One region of the Streptomyces sp. NPDC090083 genome, then DNA from elsewhere that is predicted to be linked to it. Evidence: riboswitches for the same ligand, from Rfam matches in the RefSeq annotation. Region 1 holds a riboswitch; the other holds the start of a gene.
What was found. Region 1 has a riboswitch for glycine ahead of gcvP (aminomethyl-transferring glycine dehydrogenase). Riboswitches for the same ligand answer to the same signal wherever they lie in the genome.

Region 1 (7,907 bases):
GTTGCTGTGTGAACGAGCTCGATGTCGTAGGTGTCCGGGTCGAAATGCCCTCCAACCAACCGATCGTGCTCCTGCGTGAAGTGGGAGGCGACCGCTACCTCCCCATCTGGATCGGGCCCGGGGAGGCGACGGCGATCGCCTTCGCGCAGCAGGGCATGGCCCCCGCACGACCGCTGACCCACGACCTGTTCAAGGACGTGCTGGAGGCCGTCGGCCAGGAGCTGACCGAAGTACGCATCACGGATCTGCGGGAGGGCGTCTTCTACGCGGAGCTGGTCTTCGCCAGCGGCGTCGAGGTGAGCGCCCGCCCGTCCGACGCCATAGCGCTCGCCCTGCGCACCGGGACGCCGATCTACGGCAGCGACGGTGTGCTCGACGACGCGGGCATCGCGATCCCGGACGAGCAGGAGGACGAGGTGGAGAAGTTCCGCGAGTTCCTCGACCAGATCTCCCCCGAGGACTTCGGCACCAACAGCCAGTGAGGGTGCGGGCAGGCGCGAAAATGCTGGCATTTGCCACCGGCGTGTGAGTGCGTCCTGCGGCCCTCCGCGAGCGCATTCGGCTAGCCTTTCCCCGCGGTGGGACACGGGAAACCACTCCTTGGGTGATTATCACTCGGCGTGCCGAGTGTGGCGATCGTTGACGCACCCCTGGTGACTGCCTACCGTCGAGAAGGCAGGTCAAGGACGGAGGTCGGCGTGAGAAGCAGCGGCGACGGTACGGCTGGGGGTGCCCCGGAACGCAGTTTCGGGGACAGAGGCCCGTACCCGCTTCACGGCAGTGCGGCCGATCGCGTTCCGCAGCGGCCGGCGGCAGTGCCGAGCAGCGGAGGGGCGGCGTCCATGGCGTCCGAGGAGATCGGCTACCGGGGCCCCACGGCCTGTGCGGCGGCCGGCATCACCTACCGGCAACTGGACTACTGGGCGCGCACCGGGCTCGTCGAGCCCAGCGTGCGGCCCGCGCACGGGTCGGGGACGCAGCGGCTCTACAGCTTCCGGGACGTCGTCGTCCTGAAGATCGTCAAGCGGTTCCTGGACACGGGGGTGTCGCTGCAGAACATCCGCAGCGCCGTCCTGCACCTCAGGGAGTGCGGCTTCCGCGATCTGGAGCGCATGACGCTGATGAGCGACGGCGCCACGGTCTACGAGTGCACCTCGCCGGACGAGGTCCACGCGCTGCTCCAGGGCGGCCAGGGCGTCTTCGGCATCGCCGTGGGAGTCGTGTGGCGGGACGTCGAGACCGCCCTGTCGCAGCTGCACGGGGAGCGGGTCGACACCGGCGAGACGCTCGTCGGGTCCAACCCCGCGGACGAGCTGGCCAGGCGGCGCAACCGGGCCGTCTGAGGGCCCTGCGGGAGCCGTGGCGGGGCATTGTCAGTGGCGTAGGGCAGCATCGGAGATGTGAGAACCGCGCCCACGATCCTGCATCTCGACATGGATGCCTTCTTCGCCTCGGCGGAGCAGGCGTCCAAACCGAGTCTGCGCGGGAAGGCCGTCGTCGTGGGCGGGCTCGGGCCGCGCGGGGTGGTGGCCACCGCGTCGTACGAGGCGCGGGTCTTCGGGGTGAACTCGGCGATGCCCATGGCCCAGGCGCGGCGGCTCGCGCCGAACGCCGCGTACCTCGTGCCGCGCTTCGGGTTCTACCGGTCGATCAGCGACCAGGTGATGGGGCTGCTGCGGGCGCTGTCGCCGCTGGTGGAGCCGCTCAGCCTGGACGAGGCGTTCGTGGACCTGGAGGCCGGGGGAGCGGCCTGGGACGCCGAGTCCGCGCGGCTGACGGGGGCACGGCTGCGGGCGGACATACGGGCGGTCACGGGGCTCACCGGCTCGGTGGGACTCGCCGCCTCCAAGATGATCGCGAAGATCGCCTCCGAGCGGGCCAAGCCCGACGGGCTGGTGATGATCGAGCCGGGGACCGAGCGGACGCTGCTGGGACCGCTGTCGGTGCGCACGCTGCCTGGGGTCGGCCCGGCGACGGGCGATCATCTGCGGCGGGCCGGGATCACCACGGTCGACGACATCGCGGAGGCGGGCGACGACGAGCTCGTACGGCTGCTGGGCAAGGCGCACGGGCACGCGCTGTACGCGATGGCGCTGGCCCACGACGAGCGGCCCGTGGTGGCCGAGCGGGAGACCAAGTCGGTGTCGGTCGAGGACACGTACGACGTGGACATCCACGACCGGACCCGGGTCGGCCTAGAGGTGCAGCGGCTCGCGGACCGGTGCGTACGCCGGCTGAGAGCGGCCGGGCTGTCCGGGCGGACCATCGTGCTGAAGGTGCGGCGCTACGACTTCTCGACGCTGACGCGTTCCGAGACGCTGCGCGGTCCCACCGACGACCCTGCGGTGGTGCGGGAGGCGGCGGCCCGGCTGCTGGACTCCGTGGACACCACGGGCGGAGTGCGCCTGCTCGGGGTCGGCGTCTCCGGGCTCGCCGACTACACGCAGGAGGACCTGTTCGCGCAGGCGGCCGGGGAGCAGGTCGATCTGCTGGAGGAGGAGCACACGGAGGCGCCGGGCGAGGAGCCCGCGGTCCCCGTGGAGCGGCGCTGGCCCGCCGGACACGACGTGCGGCACGCCGGGTTCGGGCACGGGTGGGTGCAGGGCAGCGGGCTGGGGCGGGTCACCGTGCGGTTCGAGACGCCGGAGGATGCTGGGCCGGGGAGGGTGCGGACATTCCGGACCGATGATCCGGAGCTGGAGCCGGCGGAGCCGTTGCCGTTGGTGAAGCGGGAGCGGGAGCGGGAGATGGAGGGGGCGGCGGCCGTGTCCGTGTCGGCGCCGTATCCCTCGGAGGCGCGCGTAACCGGCGCAGGGTCTGCCGAGGTGCCTTCCTCGGAGGAGTCCGGTCCCGGTGTTCCCCGGGCCGAGCCGCTGTCCGCCGACGCACGGCTCACCGGTGTCGTGCCGGACGGCCCGACGCGCTCGACGGCGCCGGACCTGCATGCCCCGTCCGCCGGGCCGACTCAGCTGTCGTCAGAGCCCGCCAGCCTGCCGAAGTCGTGGTCCGGGAGGGACGGCGGCGGGGCCACGTCCAGGCCGTAGTGGTGGTAGAGCTGGAGTTCCTGGTCGGGGGAGAGGTGGCGGCCGACGCCGAAGTCGGGGGCGTCCTTGATCAGGGAGCGCTCGAAGGGGATGTGGAGGCTGCCCTCGATCAGTTCGCTGGGCTCCAGGGGGACGAAGGCGTCCCTGGAGAACAGGCCGGTGCGTATGGCCGCCCACTCCGGTACGCCGGTCGCGTCGTCGAGGTAGACCTCGTCGATCGTGCCGATCTTGGCACCGGTGCGGTCGAACGCCTTGCGGCCGATCAGGTTGCGCGGATCGATATCGGTCTGCACGGGCCCTCCTCCTGGTCGCAACTCATCCGTAGACACTACAAAAGAGCACATTCGGGCCTGTGGCCACTCGAAAGCCGGGCTCCAGTGCTCGCTGGTAGGCTGGCCAGCGGCTGCTGACCCCGTGCGGGAGAGTCCTCCAGACTTCATCGGAGGCGCCGAAGGAGCAACTCCTCCCCGGAATCTCTCAGGCCCACGTACCGCACGGACGAGGTCACTCTGGAAAGCAGGGCGGGTGCCGGCGACGGCTTCCGCTCTCACCGACGGTGAAAGCCGGGTGCCCTCGGGATGCCCGGTGAAGCTCTCAGGTTGAGATGACAGAGGGGGAGGCCGTCCGGGCACCCCACCGCCGTGGTGTCCCTCGAAGGTCGTGTCTGACCAGGAGGCCTCCGTAATGACCGCCCCTCGCATTCCGCTCTCCGAGCTCGAACAGGGCATTCCGTTCGAGCAGCGTCACATCGGGCCCGACCAGGAGGCGCGGGCCAAGATGCTCGCGCAGGTCGGCTACGGCTCGCTCGACGAGCTCACCGCCGCCGCGGTCCCGGACGTGATCAAGAACGCCGACTCCCTCGACCTGCCGGGCGCCCGCACCGAGGCCGAGGTGCTGGCCGAACTGCGCTCCCTCGCGGACCGCAACGAGGTCCTCGGTTCCATGATCGGGCTCGGGTACTACGGGACCTTCACCCCGCCGGTGATCCTGCGGAACGTGATGGAGAACCCGGCCTGGTACACGGCGTACACGCCGTATCAGCCGGAGATCTCCCAGGGGCGGCTCGAAGCGCTCCTCAACTTCCAGACGATGGTCGCCGATCTGACCGGGCTGCCGACCTCCGGTGCCTCCCTGCTCGACGAGGGCACGGCCGCGGCCGAGGCCGTCGCCCTGTCGCGGCGCATGGGCAATAACAAGAAGGGCCTCTTCCTGGTCGACGCGGACGCGCTGCCGCAGACCATCGCCGTGATCGAGACCCGTGCCGAGCCGGCCGGCGTCGAGGTCGTCGTCGCCGATCTCAGCGAGGGCATCCCGGCCGAGCTGGCCGAGCGCGAGATCAACGGCGTGCTCGTCCAGTACCCGGGCGCCTCCGGAGCCGTACGCGACATCGAGCCGCTGATCGAGCAGGCGCACGCGCGCGGCGCGCTCGTCACCGTCGCCGCCGATCTGCTGGCGCTGACCCTGCTGAAGTCGCCCGGTGAGCTGGGCGCGGACATCGCGGTCGGTACGACGCAGCGGTTCGGGGTCCCGATGGGCTTCGGCGGGCCGCACGCCGGATACATGGCCGTGCACGAGAAGTTCGCGCGCAGCCTGCCCGGCCGGCTCGTCGGCGTCTCCGTCGACGTCGACGGACACAAGGCCTACCGCCTCGCCCTGCAGACCCGCGAGCAGCACATCCGCCGTGAGAAGGCCACCAGCAACATCTGTACCGCCCAGGTGCTGCTCGCCGTCATGGCCGGCATGTACGCCGTCTACCACGGCCCCGAGGGGCTGAAGGGCATCGCGCGGCGGACGCACCGCTACGCCACGATCCTCGCCGCCGGTCTCACCGCGGGCGGCGTCGAGGTCGTGCACGGCGCCTACTTCGACACGCTGACCGTACGGGTTCCGGGCCGGGCCGCCGAGGTCGTCGCCGCCGCTCGCCAGGACGGGGTCAACCTGCGTCTCGTGGACGCCGACCAGGTGTCCATCGCCTGTGACGAGACCACCACGCGGGACCAACTGGCCGCCGTATGGACCGCGTTCGGGGTCGACGGAGACGTCGATACGCTGGACGGGACCGCCGGGGACACCCTGCCCGAGGGGCTGCTGCGGACCGACGCCTACCTCGCGCACCCCGTGTTCCGGGACCACCGCTCCGAGACCGCGATGCTGCGGTACCTGCGGCGGCTCGCCGACCGGGACTACGCGCTCGACCGGGGCATGATCCCGCTGGGCTCCTGCACGATGAAGCTCAACGCGACCACCGAGATGGAGCCGGTCACCTGGCCCGAGTTCGGGCAGCTGCACCCGTTCGCGCCCGCAGAGCAGGCGCAGGGATACCTCACGCTCATCCGGGAGCTGGAGGAGCGGCTCGCCGAGGTCACCGGCTACGACAAGGTGTCCCTGCAGCCGAATGCCGGTTCGCAGGGCGAGCTGGCGGGGCTGCTCGCCGTGCGCGGGTATCACCGGGCCAACGGCGACGCTCAGCGGACCGTGTGCCTGATCCCTTCGTCCGCGCACGGCACCAATGCCGCGAGTGCCGTGATGGCCGGGATGAAGGTCGTCGTCGTGAAGACCGCCGAGGACGGCGAGATCGACGTCGAGGACCTGCGGGCGAAGATCGAGCAGTACCGCGACGAGCTGTCCGTGCTGATGATCACGTACCCCTCCACGCACGGCGTGTTCGAGGAGCACGTCGCCGACATCTGCGCGCAGGTCCACGAGGCCGGCGGGCAGGTCTACGTCGACGGCGCCAACCTCAACGCCCTGGTGGGGCTCGCCAAGCCGGGGCACTTCGGCGGTGACGTCTCCCACCTGAACCTGCACAAGACGTTCTGCATTCCGCACGGTGGTGGCGGCCCGGGTGTCGGCCCGGTGGGCGTGCGGGCGCATCTGGCGCCGTATCTGCCGAACCACCCGCTGCAGCCCGCGGCCGGGCCGGAGACGGGGGTCGGGCCGATCTCGGCGGCGCCCTGGGGCTCCGCCGGCATCCTGCCCATCTCCTGGGCCTACGTCCGGCTCATGGGCGGCGAAGGGCTGAAGCGGGCCACCCAGGTGGCTGTCCTCAGCGCCAACTACATCGCCAAGCGGCTGGAGCCGCACTTCCCGGTGCTCTACACCGGGCCCGGCGGCCTTGTCGCGCACGAGTGCATCATCGATCTGCGGCCGATCAGCAAGGCGACCGGGGTCAGTGTCGACGACATCGCGAAGCGGCTCATCGACTACGGCTTCCACGCGCCGACCATGTCGTTCCCGGTGGCCGGGACGCTGATGATCGAGCCGACCGAGTCCGAGGACCTGATCGAGCTGGACCGGTTCTGCGAGGCGATGATCGCCATCCGCGGGGAGATCGAGAAGGTCGGGGCGGGGGAGTGGCCCGGCGAGGACAACCCGCTGCGCAACGCCCCGCACACCGCGGCGGCCCTCGGCGGGGAGTGGAAGCACGCGTACACGCGTGAGGAGGCCGTCTTCCCGGCCGGGGTCTCCGCCGCCGACAAGTACTGGCCGCCGGTTCGCCGGATCGACCAGGCCTTCGGGGACCGGAACCTGGTGTGCTCGTGCCCGCCGTTGGACGCCTACGAGGACTGAGCGCGGCGCTTGCGGGTCGGGTGTCGGGCGCGGGTGCGCTGTGGCTGGTCGCGCAGTTCCCCGCGCCCCTTTGGGGCGCTGCGTTTCTCTGGTTCAGGCCGGATACGCGTGGGTCTGGGTCGCCTTGACCGTTGCCCAGACCGGCGCGCCCTCGTGGAGGTCCAGTTCCGCCGCTGCGGCTGTGGTCAGGTCGGCGGTCAGGGGGAGTTCGCCGGTCAGGTCGGCACGGATCTGGTCGCCGTGGGATTCCAGGCCCGCCACCTCGCAGTGCCAGAGGTTGCGGGCGCTGGTGTCGGTGGGGCGGGTGCGGAAGAGGGTGACTCCGCTGGGCGGGAAGGCCACGAAGGCCTCGCCCTGGAGTTCCTCGGTCGTGGTGATCGTGGGGCCCGTGTCCAGGGTGACCGTGTGGCCGTCCGCCCGGCCCTTGTAGAGGTTGAGGCCCACCAGTTGGGCGATGTAGTCCGTGCGCGGGTGGCGGGCGATGTCGGCGGGGGCGCCCTCCTGGACGACCGTGCCCCGCTCGATCACGACCAGGCGGTCGGCCAGCACCATGGCGTCCAGGGGGTCGTGCGTGACCAGGACCGCCACCGCCTCGAACTCGGCCAGATGACGGCGGAGTTGGGCCCGTACGTCCAGGCGGGTGCGGGCGTCCAGCGCGGCCAGGGGCTCGTCCAGCAGGAGCAGCCGCGGGCGGGTCGCCAACGCCCGTGCCACGGCCACGCGTTGGGCCTGGCCGCCGGAGAGTCTGCGGGGCTTGGCCCCCGCGTGCTCGGCCAGCCCCATCCGGTCCAGCCACTCGGCGGCCACCGCGCGGGACTCCGCCTTGGTCGCGCCCTGGCAGCGGGGGCCGAAGCCGACGTTGTCCAGCGCGGTGAGGTGCGGGAACAGCAGGTAGTCCTGGAAGACGACTCCGACCGGGCGGGACTCCGGCGGTGTGCGGTCCAACGCGGTGCCGTCCAGCCGTAGATGACCGTCCGTCAGGCGGACCAGGCCCGCGAGTGCGCGGAGCGCGGTGGTCTTGCCCGCGCCGTTCGGGCCGAGCAGGGCCACGACGTCCCCGGGGGCGGCCGTCAGCTCCACGTCCAGGCGGAACGTGCCGCGGTCCACGACGAGGTGAGCGTCCAGGCCCTGGGCGTCGGCGAGTTCGGGGTCGTAGGGCTTGGTGTCGGTCATGAAGGGCGTGTCCAGGGGGCCGAAGTGCGGGCGGTCGTGGGGGAGTCGGTCATGACGTGGTCATCCAGCGGTCCCGCAGCCCTGCGAGGACCGCGATCGACACGGCCAGGAGGACCAGGC
Region 2 (7,907 bases), on a different contig from region 1:
GACGACGATGGCACCGCCGACGACGGCGACCTTGTCCTTCTTGAAGCGGGTCCAGGCGATCTGTCCAAGGGAACGGCCCTCGATCTGCGCCTTGTCGGCGCCGGCCAGCACAGCCTCTGGCTGCGCCCCGGCTTCCGCCCCCGTGGTCTCGATCGGTGCGGTCACTGTGACCCGACCCCTCTCGCCGGTTGGTTACCGGCTTACGCCTGCCGCGGATTAGCGGCTTTGTCGACATGCAGTGGACACGGGTACCCGGACCCTGTGCCTGAGTCGCGAGTCTTCAGCGTGGCTGCGATCACCCGCCAGGTCTGACGGCGAAAGTATGCGCAACCGTGATGCTTAACTAGGGATTCCGTTATCCGAACAGTGGGTAACGCCCCCCGGACGCCGGGCACTTGGGACAGAACGGTGTTCCGGCGTCTTTTGGGGCAACTCACCGCCGTCTACGCGCGAAGAAATGTGCTGTAGACGTAAATCCTGCGGAGAAGCTGAGAAGAGGACTCGCGGGTTCAGTATCCACCACGGACGGGGGGGTATCCGTACCCACCCGCCTGAGCGGGCGCCGCATGGGCCTCACGGTCGTAGAACGGGCGGGAGTTGGCGCGCAGCCACAGCGCCACCGGGTCGTACTCGTCGGACATCGCGACCGTCGACACCGGCAGCCCCTCGGGGACCGCGCCGATCGACTGCTGCATCATGCCGCGCACCGAGTCCACGGCGGGCGGGCTGGTGTCGTAGACGTCCAGCCCGATCGCGAGATACGGCGCTCCGAGCGCGGGCTGGACCCAGGCGCGGCGCAGCGAACGGACCGCCGAGGTGCGGTGGGCGTTCTGCGTGAGCAGGGCGTAGAACTGGGGGATCTCGATACCCGGCTCCGACAGGCGCAGCGGGCCCGCCGGCTGGCGTTCCAGGCCGGTGGCGATTCTGCGCAGGTCGAGCCAGGGGATGCCGACGCCGCCGCCGGGGGCGTGCGGGTTGAGCCAGAGGCCGTAGTGGTCGGGGTACAGGGTGCGGGCCACGTCCAGGCCGTCGACCACCTCGTACGAACGGTTCCAGCCGCTCGCGGAGAGCTCCTGGGCCGAGGTGACGCACGGGGCGTAGCCGTGGCCCTCCACCTGCATGTTTCCGTACTGGGCGTCCGGGGAGCCGGACTGGCCGTGCCACAGCAGCATCCAGATCTGACCGGAGTGGGGGGTCGCGAGGGCGCGCAGGAGCGCCTCGTAGGCGTCGTAGCGCCCGGGGGTCACTTGGCGCAGCATGTGCTCGACCTGGCCGGTCGCGGTGCCGCTGGCGCTCACGTGTCCGCTCCTTTTTGTAGGTGCCCTGCGATGGGGAACAGCTTAAGCGCCCCAGGGGTGGGAGCCTTGTGCGCGTTGGCGGGCGCGGGTGCGTCGCCGGCCGGGCGGGCCCCGCGGCGGAGCCGCGGACCGGCACAGCCCCGCGCCCCTGCGGAACTCCTCAGTGACCCTGTGTATAGAAGGGACGCACCGTCTGCCTCATCCATTCCGCCACCGGGTCCTGAGTGACGTCCAGGAGGACCAGGTTCACCTGCCACTGGACCGTCACCTGACCCAGCGCCTTCGCCAGGGCCTCCATCGGGGCCGCTCTCAAGTCGCCCTCCCAGTTGGTGAGTTCCACGCCCACGAACATGACCGGGGTGGCCGTCTCGATCGCGGCGAGGCAGCGGCGGGCCGTGGCGACGACGCCGGTCGCGGCGAACTCGGCGGAGGCCGCGGCGAGGAAGTCGACCGGGTCGTCCTGCCAGTCGGGTTCGAAGAGGCGGACGCGTCCGCCGCTGGTGGGGCCGTCGAGGGCGGTGCGTCCGAAGCGGCACAGCTCGGCCACCGCGAGCGGCGGGAGCGGGACGCCGACCGTGCCGCCGGGGTTCACGGCGATGCCGACCTGTGGGGGCAGGCCCCGGGCGAACTCCACCGCCGGCGCGATGGTGAACGACAGATGCGAGCCGACGACCTGGCGGAACTGTTCCTCGGAGCTGAAGACCGGGACGTAGGCCTGCCCCTCGATGTCGAGTGTGGGCAGGTCCAGGGGACCGCTCTGCGGGCCGCCGCCGCTGGGGAGCGGGACCCAGACGAAGCTGCGGCCGAGCACCTCGACGATCCGGCCGCCTGCGGAGGGCATGCCGAGGGACACCGAGAGCACCTCCTCCAGCTCGTTGCCCGGCCATCCGCCGTGCGGATGCGGGTGCGGGTACGCCTGTCCGGGGAAGTCCGCCGGGAAGTCCATCTACCTACCGCCTGCTGGTGAAACCGCCTGCTGTAACCCTGCTGTGGCTGAAAAGGCTAGCGGCTCAGCCCGCGAAGTCGATCCGGCGCAGCACGTCCGCCGCGTCCCGGTCCAGGAGGACCGCCGAGCCCACGCCGTGCGGCAGTTCGCCGCGCTCCACCGAGCGCAGCAGGCGGGCGGCGGCCCGGCGGTGGCGCAGGAACGCGTACCGCGAGACGCCGCGTCCGCGCTCGCGCTGGCCGTCGAGCGCGGTGTCCGGGGTGACGTCGAGGAAGACCAGGTGGAGGGTGCCGCCCCGGCGGCCGGCGGCGCGGGCCAGCCAGCCGCGCACCCAGGTCTGCGTGCCGCAGTCGTGCACGACGGCTCCGGACGCGGAGCGCAGCGCGCGGTGCAGTCCGGCGTAGTGGGCGAGGCGGACCAGCGGGCGGTACACCGCGTACGGGAGGCGGCCGGCCGTGCGGACGTCCCAGCGGTCGCGGGTGTCCTGGCTGTCGACGCGGATCCCGTCGGCCGTCACCGCGCGCCGCATCAGCGTGGACTTGCCGCTGCCGGGCAGGCCGGTGACGACGACCAGGTCACGGGGGCCGAAGCGGAGTCCGTGCGGGCTGTGGCCCGCGCGCTCGCGGAGGTCGCGGACGACCGGTGCCGGGCGGTCCCGGCAGGCTTCCTCGGCCGGGGCGGAGGGCTGCTCGGGCAGCACCGCGGCCGAGGCGGTGGCGTACACCGTGGTCCTTGTCACCGTGATCGTCCTCCCTGCGGGGTCAGGAAAGGTTCTCCCCACCAAACGTAAAGAGAAGGTAATGCACGGTGTCTCGCGGTTCGGTGCGCGTCCGGCCACAGGCCTGTTACAAAGCCTGTGCGATGATGTGCCCGCCTAACTGCATACCGGCCGCTTGAACCCGCGCGGGAGAGTCCCCAGGCATCCGTTGCCGGGGCGCCGAAGGAGCAAGTCCCTCCCTTGAATCTCTCAGGCCCCGTTACCGCGCGGGCGAGGCACATCTGAAAAGCGGACCACCGTGCCCGGTGGTCCCACCCAAGGTGCAACCCGTGACCCGCCGGTCATGGCGAACCTCTCAGGTCCCGATGACAGATGGGGAGGAACGACCTCGCCGTCATGCCTTGGGAGACCGACCGATGAGCAGTAACGCCACCCCTGAGAAGCGCCGCACCGCACTCGACGCGCTGCACCGCTCGCTCGGTGCGACGATGACCGACTTCGCCGGCTGGGACATGCCGCTGCGCTACGGCTCGGAACGCGACGAGCACCTCGCCGTCCGCACGAAGGCCGGCCTGTTCGACCTCTCCCACATGGGCGAGATCACCGTCACCGGACCGCAGGCCGCCCAGCTCCTCGACCACGCCCTGGTCGGCAACATCGCCTCCATCGGGCTCGGCCGCGCCCGCTACACCATGATCTGCCGTGCCGACGGCGGCATCCTGGACGACCTGATCGTCTACCGGCTCGCCGACACCGAGGCCGGGTCCTCGCACTACATGGTGGTCGCCAACGCCTCCAACGCCCAGGTCGTGCTGGACGCGCTCACCGAGCGGGCCGCGGGCTTCGACGCGGTCGTCCGCGACGACCGTGACGCGTACGCCCTGCTCGCCGTCCAGGGCCCCGAGTCCCCCGGCATCCTCGCCTCCCTCACCGACGCCGACCTCGACGGCCTGAAGTACTACGCCGGTCTGCCCGGCACGGTCGCGGGCGTCCCCGCGCTGATCGCCCGCACCGGCTACACCGGCGAGGACGGCTTCGAGCTGTTCGTCTCCCCCGCCGACGCGGAGAAGCTGTGGCTGGCGCTGACCGAGGCCGGGGCGGCGGCCGGGCTGATCCCGTGCGGTCTGTCCTGCCGCGACACCCTGCGCCTGGAGGCCGGGATGCCGCTGTACGGCCACGAGCTGTCGACCTCCCTCACCCCCTTCGACGCCGGGCTCGGCCGGGTCGTCAAGTTCGAGAAGGACGGCGACTTCGTCGGGCGTACGGCCCTGGAGGCCGCCGCCGAGCGCGCCGCCTCGCGGCCCCCGCGCGTCCTCGTCGGGCTCGTCGCCGAGGGCCGCCGGGTCCCGCGCGCCGGTTACCCGGTCGTCGCCGACGGCCAGGTGATCGGCGAGGTCACCTCCGGCGCCCCCTCCCCCACGCTGGGCAGGCCGATCGCCATGGCCTATGTCGACGCGGCGCACGCGGCGCCGGGCACGGCCGGTGTCGGCGTGGACATCCGGGGCAGTCACGAGCCGTACGAGGTCGTGGCGCTGCCGTTCTACAAGCGCGAGAAGTGACAGTCGTCGTAGCGTCTCGTGTGTGACCTGGGGCGGATCGCCCCTGTTCGCCGTTGCCCCCGCAGTTCCCCATTCACCAGCACTCCCCCGCGTACAGGAGAATTCAGGCCATGAGCAACCCCCAGCAGCTGCGCTACAGCAAGGAGCACGAGTGGCTGTCGGTCGCCGAGGACGGCGTCTCGACGGTCGGCATCACCGAGTACGCGGCCAACGCGCTCGGCGATGTCGTCTACGCCCAGCTCCCCGACGTCGGCTCCACGGTGACCGCGGGCGAGTCCTGCGGTGAGCTGGAGTCGACGAAGTCGGTGTCCGACCTGTACTCGCCCGTCGGCGGCGAGGTCACCGAGATCAACGAGGACGTCGTGAACGACCCGTCGCTGGTGAACTCGGCCCCCTTCGAGGGCGGCTGGCTGTTCAAGGTGCGCGTCACGGAGGAGCCGGGCGACCTGCTCTCCGCCGACGAGTACACCGCGTTTTCCGCCGGCTGAGGAGTCGTAGAGACATGTCCGTCCTGAACACGCCCCTGCACGAGCTCGACCCGGACATCGCCGCCGCCGTCGACGCCGAACTGCGCCGCCAGCAGTCCACGCTGGAGATGATCGCCTCGGAGAACTTCGCTCCGGTCGCGGTCATGGAGGCGCAGGGCTCGGTCCTCACCAACAAGTACGCGGAGGGGTACCCGGGCCGTCGTTACTACGGCGGCTGCGAGCACGTCGACGTGGCCGAGCAGATCGCCATCGACCGGGTCAAGGAGCTGTTCGGCGCCGAGTACGCCAACGTGCAGCCGCACTCGGGCGCCTCCGCCAACCAGGCCGCCCTGTTCGCGCTGGCCCAGCCCGGCGACACCATCCTCGGCCTGGACCTCGCGCACGGCGGGCACCTGACCCACGGGATGCGGCTGAACTTCTCCGGCAAGCAGTTCGACGTGGTCGCCTACCACGTGGACCCGGCGACCGGTCTCGTCGACATGGCCGAGCTGGAGAAGCTCGCCAAGGAGCACCGGCCGAAGGTCATCATCGCGGGCTGGTCGGCGTACCCGCGGCAGCTGGACTTCGCCGAGTTCCGGCGGATCGCGGACGAGGTCGAGGCCTTCCTGTGGGTCGACATGGCCCACTTCGCGGGCCTGGTCGCCGCGGGGCTGCACCCGAACCCCGTGCCGTACGCGGACGTCGTCACGTCCACCACCCACAAGACGCTGGGCGGCCCGCGCGGCGGGATCATCCTCGCCAGGCAGTCCTTCGCGAAGAAGCTCAACTCCTCGGTCTTCCCCGGCTTCCAGGGCGGTCCGCTGGAGCACGTGATCGCCGCCAAGGCGGTCTCCTTCAAGGTCGCGGCGGGCGAGGACTTCAAGGAGCGGCAGCGGCGTACCGTGGAGGGGGCGCGGCTGCTGGCCGAGCGCCTGGTGCGGGACGACGTGAAGGCCGTAGGGGTCGATGTGCTGTCCGGTGGTACGGACGTGCACCTGGTCCTGGTCGACCTGCGGAACTCCGAGCTGGACGGCCAGCAGGCCGAGGACCGGCTCCACGAGGTCGGCATCACGGTCAACCGGAACGCCGTCCCGAACGACCCGCGGCCCCCGATGGTCACCTCCGGCCTGCGCATCGGTACGCCGGCGCTGGCGACCCGCGGCTTCACGGCCGAGGACTTCGCCGAGGTCGCGGATGTCATCGCGGAGACGCTGAAGCCGTCCTACGAGGTGGCGGGCCTGAAGGCCCGTGTCACCGCGCTGGCCGAGAAGTACCCGCTGTACCCCGGGCTGTAAGGCGGCCCACCGGGCCGTAACGGCCCGCCGGGGACACCGGCGCACACTGGGAGGTGCGCGCCGGTGTCCCGCACCACCCTGCTTTTCCGCGTTCTGAGGAGTCACCGTGGCCATCTCGGTCTTCGACCTGTTCTCGATCGGCATCGGCCCGTCCAGCTCCCACACGGTCGGCCCGATGCGGGCCGCCCGCATGTTCGCGCGCCGGCTGCGCAACGAGGAACTGCTGGACTCCGTCGCCTCCGTCCGCACCGAGCTCTACGGCTCCCTCGGCGCGACCGGCCACGGCCACGGCACCCCGAAGGCGGTGCTGCTCGGCCTGGAGGGCGAGTCACCGCGCACGGTGGACGTCGAGAAGGCGGACGACCGGGTCGAGCAGATCAAGGAGTCGGGCCGCCTCAGCCTCCTCGGCGAGCACGAGATCCCCTTCTCCTACGACGCCGACCTGAAGCTGCACCGCCGAAAAGCGCTGCCCTACCACGCGAACGGCATGACGCTGTGGGCGTACGACGCGGCAGGCACCGAGCTTCTGTCCAAGACGTACTACTCGGTGGGCGGCGGTTTCGTCGTCGACGAGGAAGCGGTCGGCGCCGACCGGATCAAGCTGGACGACACCGTCCTCAAGTACCCCTTCCGCACGGGCGACGAGCTGTTGCGCCTGACCCAGGAGACCGGCCTGTCGATCTCCGCGCTGATGCTGGAGAACGAGCGCGCCTGGCGCACGGAGGAGGAGATCCGGGCCGGGCTGCTGGAGATCTGGGGCGTCATGCGGGCGTGCGTCTCGCGGGGCATGTCGCGGGAGGGCATCCTGCCCGGTGGCCTCCGGGTCCGCCGCAGGGCCGCGATGTCGGCCCGCCAACTCCGCGCGGAGGGCGACCCGTTGGCCCACGCGATGGAGTGGATCACGCTCTACGCGATGGCCGTGAACGAGGAGAACGCGGCGGGCGGCCGGGTGGTCACCGCCCCGACGAACGGCGCGGCCGGCATCATCCCGGCGGTCCTGCACTACTACATCAACTTCGTGCCCGGCGCCGACGAGGACGGCGTGGTCCGCTTCATGCTCTCCGCCGGCGCCATCGGCATGCTCTTCAAGGAGAACGCCTCCATCTCCGGCGCGGAGGTCGGCTGCCAGGGCGAGGTCGGCTCCGCCTGCTCGATGGCGGCGGGCGCGCTGGCGGAGGTCCTCGGCGGCTCCCCCGAACAGGTCGAGAACGCCGCCGAGATCGGCATGGAACACAACCTCGGCCTCACCTGCGACCCCGTCGGCGGCCTCGTGCAGATCCCCTGCATCGAACGCAACGGCATGGCCGCGGTGAAGGCGGTGACCGCCGCGCGGATGGCGATGCGGGGCGACGGCTCGCACAAGGTCTCCCTCGACAAGGTCATCAAGACGATGAAGGAGACGGGGGCGGACATGTCCGTGAAGTACAAGGAGACGGCCCGGGGCGGGCTTGCGGTGAACATCATCGAGTGCTGAGGGCATAGGCCCTGACCAGCGCGTTCGTTTCTTTCGGCGCTGTCAGGGCCTTCCTTGCTTACGCGGCGGAAAGTCCTGAAAACGCCCTGGGACAGGCGTGAAAGTCCCTGAACAGTCCCTGGGATGTCCCTGGCTTGGGATGGGTTCCGA

Region 2: it holds a riboswitch for glycine, as region 1 does, so the genes downstream of both, gcvT (glycine cleavage system aminomethyltransferase GcvT) here and gcvP (aminomethyl-transferring glycine dehydrogenase) in region 1, are expected to answer to the same signal.

The regions. Positions count from the first base shown of each region.
Region 1 covers NZ_JBIVED010000015.1:248,813-256,719, reverse strand. Annotated here, with positions in the region: gene ACIPTO_RS38385 (bifunctional nuclease family protein) at 9-482, shown strand; gene ACIPTO_RS38380 (MerR family transcriptional regulator) at 699-1,343, shown strand; gene ACIPTO_RS38375 (DNA polymerase IV) at 1,401-3,044, shown strand; gene ACIPTO_RS38370 (PRC-barrel domain-containing protein) at 2,966-3,337, opposite strand; glycine riboswitch at 3,452-3,547, shown strand; gene gcvP (aminomethyl-transferring glycine dehydrogenase) at 3,729-6,614, shown strand; gene ACIPTO_RS38360 (ABC transporter ATP-binding protein) at 6,708-7,787, opposite strand; gene modB (molybdate ABC transporter permease subunit) at 7,837-7,907, opposite strand, start outside.
Region 2 covers NZ_JBIVED010000010.1:69,235-77,141, reverse strand. Annotated here, with positions in the region: gene ACIPTO_RS30715 (ABC transporter permease) at 1-165, opposite strand, end outside; gene ACIPTO_RS30710 (enhanced serine sensitivity protein SseB C-terminal domain-containing protein) at 510-1,298, opposite strand; gene ACIPTO_RS30705 (enhanced serine sensitivity protein SseB) at 1,459-2,244, opposite strand; gene ACIPTO_RS30700 (AAA family ATPase) at 2,309-2,989, opposite strand; glycine riboswitch at 3,139-3,237, shown strand; gene gcvT (glycine cleavage system aminomethyltransferase GcvT) at 3,379-4,521, shown strand; gene gcvH (glycine cleavage system protein GcvH) at 4,632-5,009, shown strand; gene glyA (serine hydroxymethyltransferase) at 5,024-6,283, shown strand; gene ACIPTO_RS30680 (L-serine ammonia-lyase) at 6,390-7,757, shown strand.